2 linked regions of the Saccharothrix espanaensis DSM 44229 genome follow. The protein of the gene in region 1 interacts with the protein of each later gene in a pairwise test. Links are inferred from orthologs where the notes say so. Each region holds a gene or a part of one and is shown on either strand. Other genes may lie near its edges.

Evidence for each region.
Region 2: the proteins of cspE (region 1) and rplA interact in binary tests that used the Escherichia coli proteins (3 or more experiments, as listed by UniProt). The link is inferred for Saccharothrix espanaensis DSM 44229 from one-to-one orthologs.

The regions. Positions count from the first base shown.
Region 1 is NC_019673.1:1,270,905-1,273,962, reverse strand. The notes cover bases 190-2,936. They hold cspE (transcription antiterminator/RNA stability regulator CspE), read right to left. Parts: upstream 1,793-2,936; coding sequence 1,586-1,792; downstream 190-1,585. Other genes in these bases: BN6_RS05975 (hypothetical protein), read left to right, coding at 2,302-2,936; BN6_RS41610 (nuclear transport factor 2 family protein), read left to right, coding at 1,144-1,563; BN6_RS05990 (acyl-CoA dehydrogenase), read left to right, coding at 190-1,044. Also shown: more of BN6_RS05990, read left to right, coding at 1-189; more of BN6_RS05975, read left to right, coding at 2,937-3,021; BN6_RS05970 (pyridoxamine 5'-phosphate oxidase family protein), read right to left, coding at 3,025-3,058.
Region 2 is NC_019673.1:8,787,288-8,790,521, forward strand. What follows is about bases 219-3,141. They hold rplA (50S ribosomal protein L1), read right to left. Parts: upstream 2,077-3,141; coding sequence 1,360-2,076; downstream 219-1,359. Other genes in these bases: rplJ (50S ribosomal protein L10), read right to left, coding at 219-257; BN6_RS47180 (hypothetical protein), read left to right, coding at 516-1,277; rplK (50S ribosomal protein L11), read right to left, coding at 2,149-2,583; nusG (transcription termination/antitermination protein NusG), read right to left, coding at 2,662-3,141. In the rest of the region: more of rplJ, read right to left, coding at 1-218; more of nusG, read right to left, coding at 3,142-3,234. UniProt on the Escherichia coli protein: One of the primary rRNA binding proteins, it binds very close to the 3'-end of the 23S rRNA. Forms part of the L1 stalk. It is often not seen in high-resolution crystal structures, but can be seen in cryo_EM and 3D reconstruction models.

The sequences.
Region 1 (3,058 bases):
CTGGAGGACTACCCGCTGACCGCCGACGACATCCTGCACACCGGCCAGGACGCGTTCAGCGCCGCGCTGAACACCGTGAACGTCGGCAAGTTCAACCTGTGCACAGCATCCGTCGGCATCAGCGAGCACGCCATGTACGAGGCGATCACGCACGCCCACAACCGGGTCCTGTACGGCAAGCGGGTGACCGACTTCCCGCACGTCCGGCAGAACTTCGTGGACGCCTACGCCCGGCTGGTCGCCATGAAGCTGTTCTCCGACCGGGCCGTGGACTACTTCCGCACCGCGTCCCCGGACGACCGCCGCTACCTGCTGTTCAACCCCGTCACCAAGATGAAGGTCACCAGCGAGGGTGAGCGGGTGATCGACCTGCTGTGGGACGTGATCGCGGCCAAGGGGTTCGAGAAGGACACCTACTTCGCGATGGCCGGCCGGGACATCGGCGCGCTGCCCAAGCTGGAGGGCACGGTGCACGTCAACCTGGCCCTGGTGCTCAAGTTCATGCCCGCCTACCTGTTCTCCCCCACCGAGTACCCCGAGGTCCCGACCCGCCACGACGCGGCCGACGACGACTTCTGCTGGCGGCAGGGCCCGGCGCGCGGGCTCGGCAAGATCACCTTCCACGACTGGGAGGGGCCTTACCGCGACCACGCGCACGTCCCCAACGTGGCCCGTTTCCACGAGCAGGCGCAGGCGATGCGCACCCTTCTCAGCACCGCCGGCCCCGACCAGGAGCAGCAGGGGGACCTGGACTTCCTGCTCGCCGTCGGCCACCTGTTCACCCTGGTGGTCTACGGCCAGCTGATCCTGGAGCAGGCCGCGCTGACCGGGCTCGACGGGGACGTCCTGGACCAGGTCTTCGACGTGCTGGTCCGCGACTTCGCCGGCTACGCGGTGGCGCTGCACGGCAAGGCGTCGTCCACCGAGGCGCAGCAGGAGTGGGCGTTGGGCCAGGTCCGCAAGCCGGTGGTGGACCGCGGCCGGTTCGACCGCGTGTGGGCGCAGGTCGCCGCGCTGTCCGGCAGGTACGAGATGAACCCCTGACCCGACGACCGGTCACGGCGGCACCCGTCCACCGGGTGCCGTCTTGACTGGTGGGCCGGGCCGGTGTTTGGTCGGGCACCGGGCGAGGGAGGGGGACGCATGACCGCGTCCAAGTCACTGCGGGCGCTGCGCGAGGCGATCGTGCTGGAGCTCCTGGAGTCGGAGAACGAGCACGAGTTCGCGGCGGCCGTGGCGGCGTTCGACCACCCGCGCTGCGAGGTCGTGGCGACCGGCGAGGTGTTCGAGGGGCCGGCGGCCCTGGCCGGGTACTACGCGCGGGTCCACGCCGCGTGGCCGGACCGGTGCTGTCGCGTGGTGGAGTTGCACCACGCCGACGCCGCGGTGATCGTGGAGCTGGCGTTCGACGGCACGGATCGGCGGTCGACAGCGTCCTTCGTGTTCGACGGGGCCAGGCTGGTCGGCCAGCGGCTCTGCGGCGACCCGCACGCGCCCGCCCGTGAACAAGAAAACGAGCCGCCACACCCGTCACCGGGAGTGGCGGCTCGGATCTCCGAGTGAACTAGCGAACTCGGATGTTAGGTCAGAGCGGTCGGACCGCCTGTGCCTGCGGGCCCTTCTGGCCCTGGCCGATTTCGAACTCCACCCGCTGGTTCTCTTCCAGGGTGCGGTAGCCGTTGCTCTGGATCTCCGAGTAGTGCACGAACACGTCGGCGCCACCGTTGTCCGGGGAGATGAAGCCGAAGCCCTTCTCCGCGTTGAACCACTTGACGGTGCCCTGAACTGCCATCTTGCTACTTCTCCTCTAACAGGTGCCGGATCGCGCTTGCGACCACCGGGTCAGCTAGGGCGACGGTCCTTCCTGGAGGAAAGTTCGGCGCCCGCAACTCCGTTCCGCGAGCGTGGTGGAACACGAACACAGAAAGGTACGACCGAAGACAGTCAACCATGACAGGCGGCCGGCAGTCGAGCGGTAGAACGCGGCGAGTCGCACCACTACCTAGCGCTACAAACCGGTAACCTATAGTCATACCCGCCGCGACCAGCGACGACGCGCACCCCCGCTCCGAACTCCGCGAAAACCGCTGATCGGAACTCCCCTCGCAGGTCCAGACGTTGCCCGAGGTCAAGCCCGCATCCACCGAACGCACGGTCGGACGGCTGGAGCGCGCACCGGACAGACCGCAAGAAACGGCCCGGAGCCCCTCTACGGGAACCCGCTGTGGACCGTTGGCTCCAGAGCTGCTACGGGTGGCCAATAGCCGGCGCGGAGCAGCCTCCTCGCGTGAAGATGGAGTGGTGTCGACGCTCCACCTGCCCCAGTCCCGGCTGCTGTTCTTCCTACTCGGCCTGGTCCTCACCTTCGTCCTGATCAGGATCAGCGTGCGGCTCATCCGCGCGAAGGTGCGCTGGTGGCCGGGCAACATCAAGCCGGGCGGCACGCACATCCACCACGTGGTGTTCGGCACGGTCTTCATGCTGCTCGGCGGAGTGCTCGGGTTGGCCGCCCCGGACGACGAACACGGGCTGCGGGTGTCCGCAGCGGCGTTGCTCGGCATCGGTGCGGCCCTGGTGCTCGACGAGTTCGCGCTGATACTGCACCTGCGCGACGTCTACTGGTCCAAGGACGGCCGGCTGTCCGTCGACGCGGTGTTCCTGGCCATCGGCCTGACCGGCCTGCTCCTGCTCGGCGCGCGCCCGCTGGGCTACGACGAGCTGTACGACGAGGGCGTCGGCCTGCGCCTGGTGGTGATCATGATCAACCTGGCCTTCGCGATAGTGGCCCTGCTCAAGGGCAAGGTGTGGACGGGCCTGCTGGGCCTGCTGGTGCCCGTCCTGCCCGAGATCGGCGCCCTGCGCCTGGCCCGGCCGGGCTCACCGTGGGCCCGCTGGCGCTACACCGAAGGCTCCCGCAAGCTCCGCCGCGCCTACCGCCGTGAGGCGAAGATCAGGCAGCCCCTGATCCGCGCCAAGATCCGCTTCCAGGAGTTCATCTCCGGCAGGCACGACGACGACTAGCCCCTACAGACCCATCTCCAACCACCGCTCCGGACGA
Region 2 (3,234 bases), 7.5 Mb from region 1 along the record:
GGCTCGCCTTCCACGAAGGCGATGGCGGTCGGGCCGACGAGCAGCTCGTCGAGGCCCTCCACACCGGCGTCCTGGGCGGCCCGCTTGACCAGCGTGTTCTTCGCAACGGTGTACGTGGTGCCCGCGCCGAGAGCGCGACGCAGCGTGGTGAGCTGCGCCATGGAGAGGCCACGGTACTCGGTGACGACGGCGGCCGAGCTCCCACGGAACTTGTCCGTGAGCTCGGCGACGGCCGAAACCTTGCTGGGCTTCGCCATGATCGCCTCCTCTCTGGGCTAGGGGGTGACCACCGGCCATACCGAGGAGAAGGCATGAAAAACGCCCCGGCGCACAGCAGCACGGGGCGGTCGGGACGCGGAACGTCCTGGGAACCTCGTCCTCCTGCGCGGGCCGTTCGCCGTGCGAACCCTTCGTCCCCACGCCCGGAGGCGGGAGGAGACCAGCGGTCTTCGGTGGAACCACCGCAGACAGTACGGGATGTGTCCCGCGCCTTCCAAATCGGCATGATGTGACCTGTGACCGAAGAGCCCCCGCGGAACCCGCCGCCCCCGGACATCGACCCGGAACAGCTCCGGCAGTTCCAGGAGTTCCAGCGGTTCCAGGAATTCCAGCGGTTCCAGCAGCAGGCGCAGGGCCCGCAGGCCCTCCCGCCGGCGTCCGGCACCCCCGCCCTGCCGCCCGGCACCACCCCGCCGCCGATCGCACCGCCACCGCCGGCCAAGCCGAGGGGCACCCCGCTGTGGCGGGTCCTGTTGGGCAGCAAGCTGTTCCGGCGGTTGATCTACGTGCTGGTGGTGCTGCTCATCGTCGGCTACTTCTACGACAAGTACTTCGGCGGCGAGGACACCGGCTCGATCGCGAAGGACAGCGGCGGCGACAAGGGCAACGTGATCGCACCGCAGAGCCCGTACGGCCTCCAGGGCACCGTCGCCATGCTGTACAAGCACGTCATCAACGACGACACGGGCCGCGCCTGCCTGTTGTTCAGCGAGGACAGGGCGCGGCAGGACTTCGCGGCCGCGTTCCAGGCCAAGGACTGCGAGAGCGCCGTCCACGCGCTCTCGGCCAAGGTCGTCAACGGGGCCCAGTACCGCCAGGTCGGCTTCCCGGTCGACATGCGCGAAACGCCGAGCACCGGCCCGGTCACGGTCAGCTCGTGCAAGCTCCAGGTCACCGGCGGCCCGCGGCTGGGCCAGTTCGTGCTCTCCATGCAGGAGAACAAGACCTGGGTGATCACCGGCTACCGGGCCGAGCCCGCCGACTGCCTGCCGGGCTGACCGGCGACCCGGGCGTGGTCGGACATGCGACGAGCCCCCCGGCGGGAGGCCGAGGGGCTCGTCGAGCTGAGCGGAAGCCGGATCAGGCGGTGGCTTCGTCGGACAGCAGGTTGCGGGTGCGGTTCGGGTCGACCGGGATGCCGGGGCCCATCGTCGTGGAGACGGTGATCTTGCGCAGGTACCGACCCTTGGCGGCGGACGGCTTCGCCCGCAGGATCTCGTCCAGCGCGGCGGCGTAGTTCTCCACCAGCTTGTCCTGGTCGAACGACACCTTGCCGATGACGAGGTGCAGGTTGGCCTGCTTGTCGACCCGGAAGTTGATCTTACCGCCCTTGATCTCCGTCACGGCCTTGGTGACGTCGGGCGTCACCGTGCCGGTCTTCGGGTTCGGCATCAGGCCGCGCGGGCCGAGGATGCGGGCGATGCGGCCGACCTTGGCCATCTGGTCCGGCGTGGCGATCGCGGCGTCGAAGTCGAGCCAGCCACCCTGGATGCGCTCGATCAAGTCCTCCGAGCCGACCGCGTCCGCACCGGCGGCCTCGGCCTCGGCGGCCTTGTCACCGGTCGCGAAGACGATCACGCGGGCGGTCTTGCCCGTACCGTGCGGCAGGTTCACGGTGCCGCGGACCATCTGGTCGGCCTTGCGGGGGTCGACGCCGAGCCGGATGGCGACCTCGACGGTCGCGTCCAGCTTGACCTTGGACGTCTCCTTGGCGAGCTTGGCGGCCTCCAGCGGCGAGTACAGCCGCTCCCGGTCCACCAGCTCAGCCGCGTTCTTGTACGCCTTGCTGCGCTTCATTCCTCTGTCCTTAACCCACAGTTGTGGTAGCGAGCCGAAGCGACGGCTCTCCCACGAGAGATCGGTGAACTATCAGCCTTCGACCGTGATGCCCATGGAGCGGGCGGTGCCGGCGATGATCTTCGCGGCCTGGTCGACGTCGTTCGCGTTCAGGTCGACCATCTTGACCTGCGCGATCTCGCGCACCTGGTCCATGGTCACCTTGGCGACCTTGACCCGGTGCGGCTCGCCGCTGCCCTTCTCGACACCGGCGGCCTTGAGGATCAGCTTCGCGGCCGGCGGGGTCTTGAGCTTGAAGTCGAACGAGCGGTCTTCGTACACGGAGATCTCGACGGGCACCACGGTGCCGCGCTGCGACTCGGTCGCGGCGTTGTACGCCTTGCAGAACTCCATGATGTTGACGCCGTGCTGACCCAGCGCGGGACCAACGGGCGGCGCGGGGTTAGCGGCCCCGGCCTTGATCTGCAGCTTGATGATCGCTGCGAGCTTCTTCTTCTTGGGTGGCATCTCTAGCTTCCTTTATTGCGGTGTCCGCGCGCGGCCCTGCCAGCCGCAGCGTGGCTGCCGGTCCCGCGTGGGGACCGGTCAGATCTTGGAGACCTGGCTGAACGACAGCTCGACCGGAGTCTCGCGGCCGAAGATCGACACCAGGACCTTCAGCTTCTGGCCGTCCGCGTTGACCTCGCTGATCGTCGCGGGCAGCGTGGCGAACGGGCCGTCCATGACGGTGACCGACTCGCCGACCTCGAAGTCGACCTCGACGGTCGTCTTCGCGGGCGCGGAGGTGGCCTTCTTGCCGGCGGCCGGCTTCTCCCGCTCGACCTGCGGGAGCAGGAACTTGAGCACGTCGTCCAGGGTGAGCGGCGACGGCTTCGAGGTCGCGCCGACGAACCCGGTCACGCCCGGCGTGTTGCGCACCGCGCTCCACGAGGCGTCGTTGAGCTCCATCCGGACCAGGATGTAGCCGGGCAGCACCTTGCGCTGCACCTGCTTGCGCTGGCCGTTCTTGATCTCGGTGACTTCCTCGGTCGGCACCTCGACCTGGAAGATGAAGTCCTCCATGTCGAGGGTCTGGATGCGCGTCTCGAGGTTGGTCTTGACCTTGTTCTCGTACCCCGCGTACGAGTGCACGACGTACCAGTCACCGGGCGCGTACTT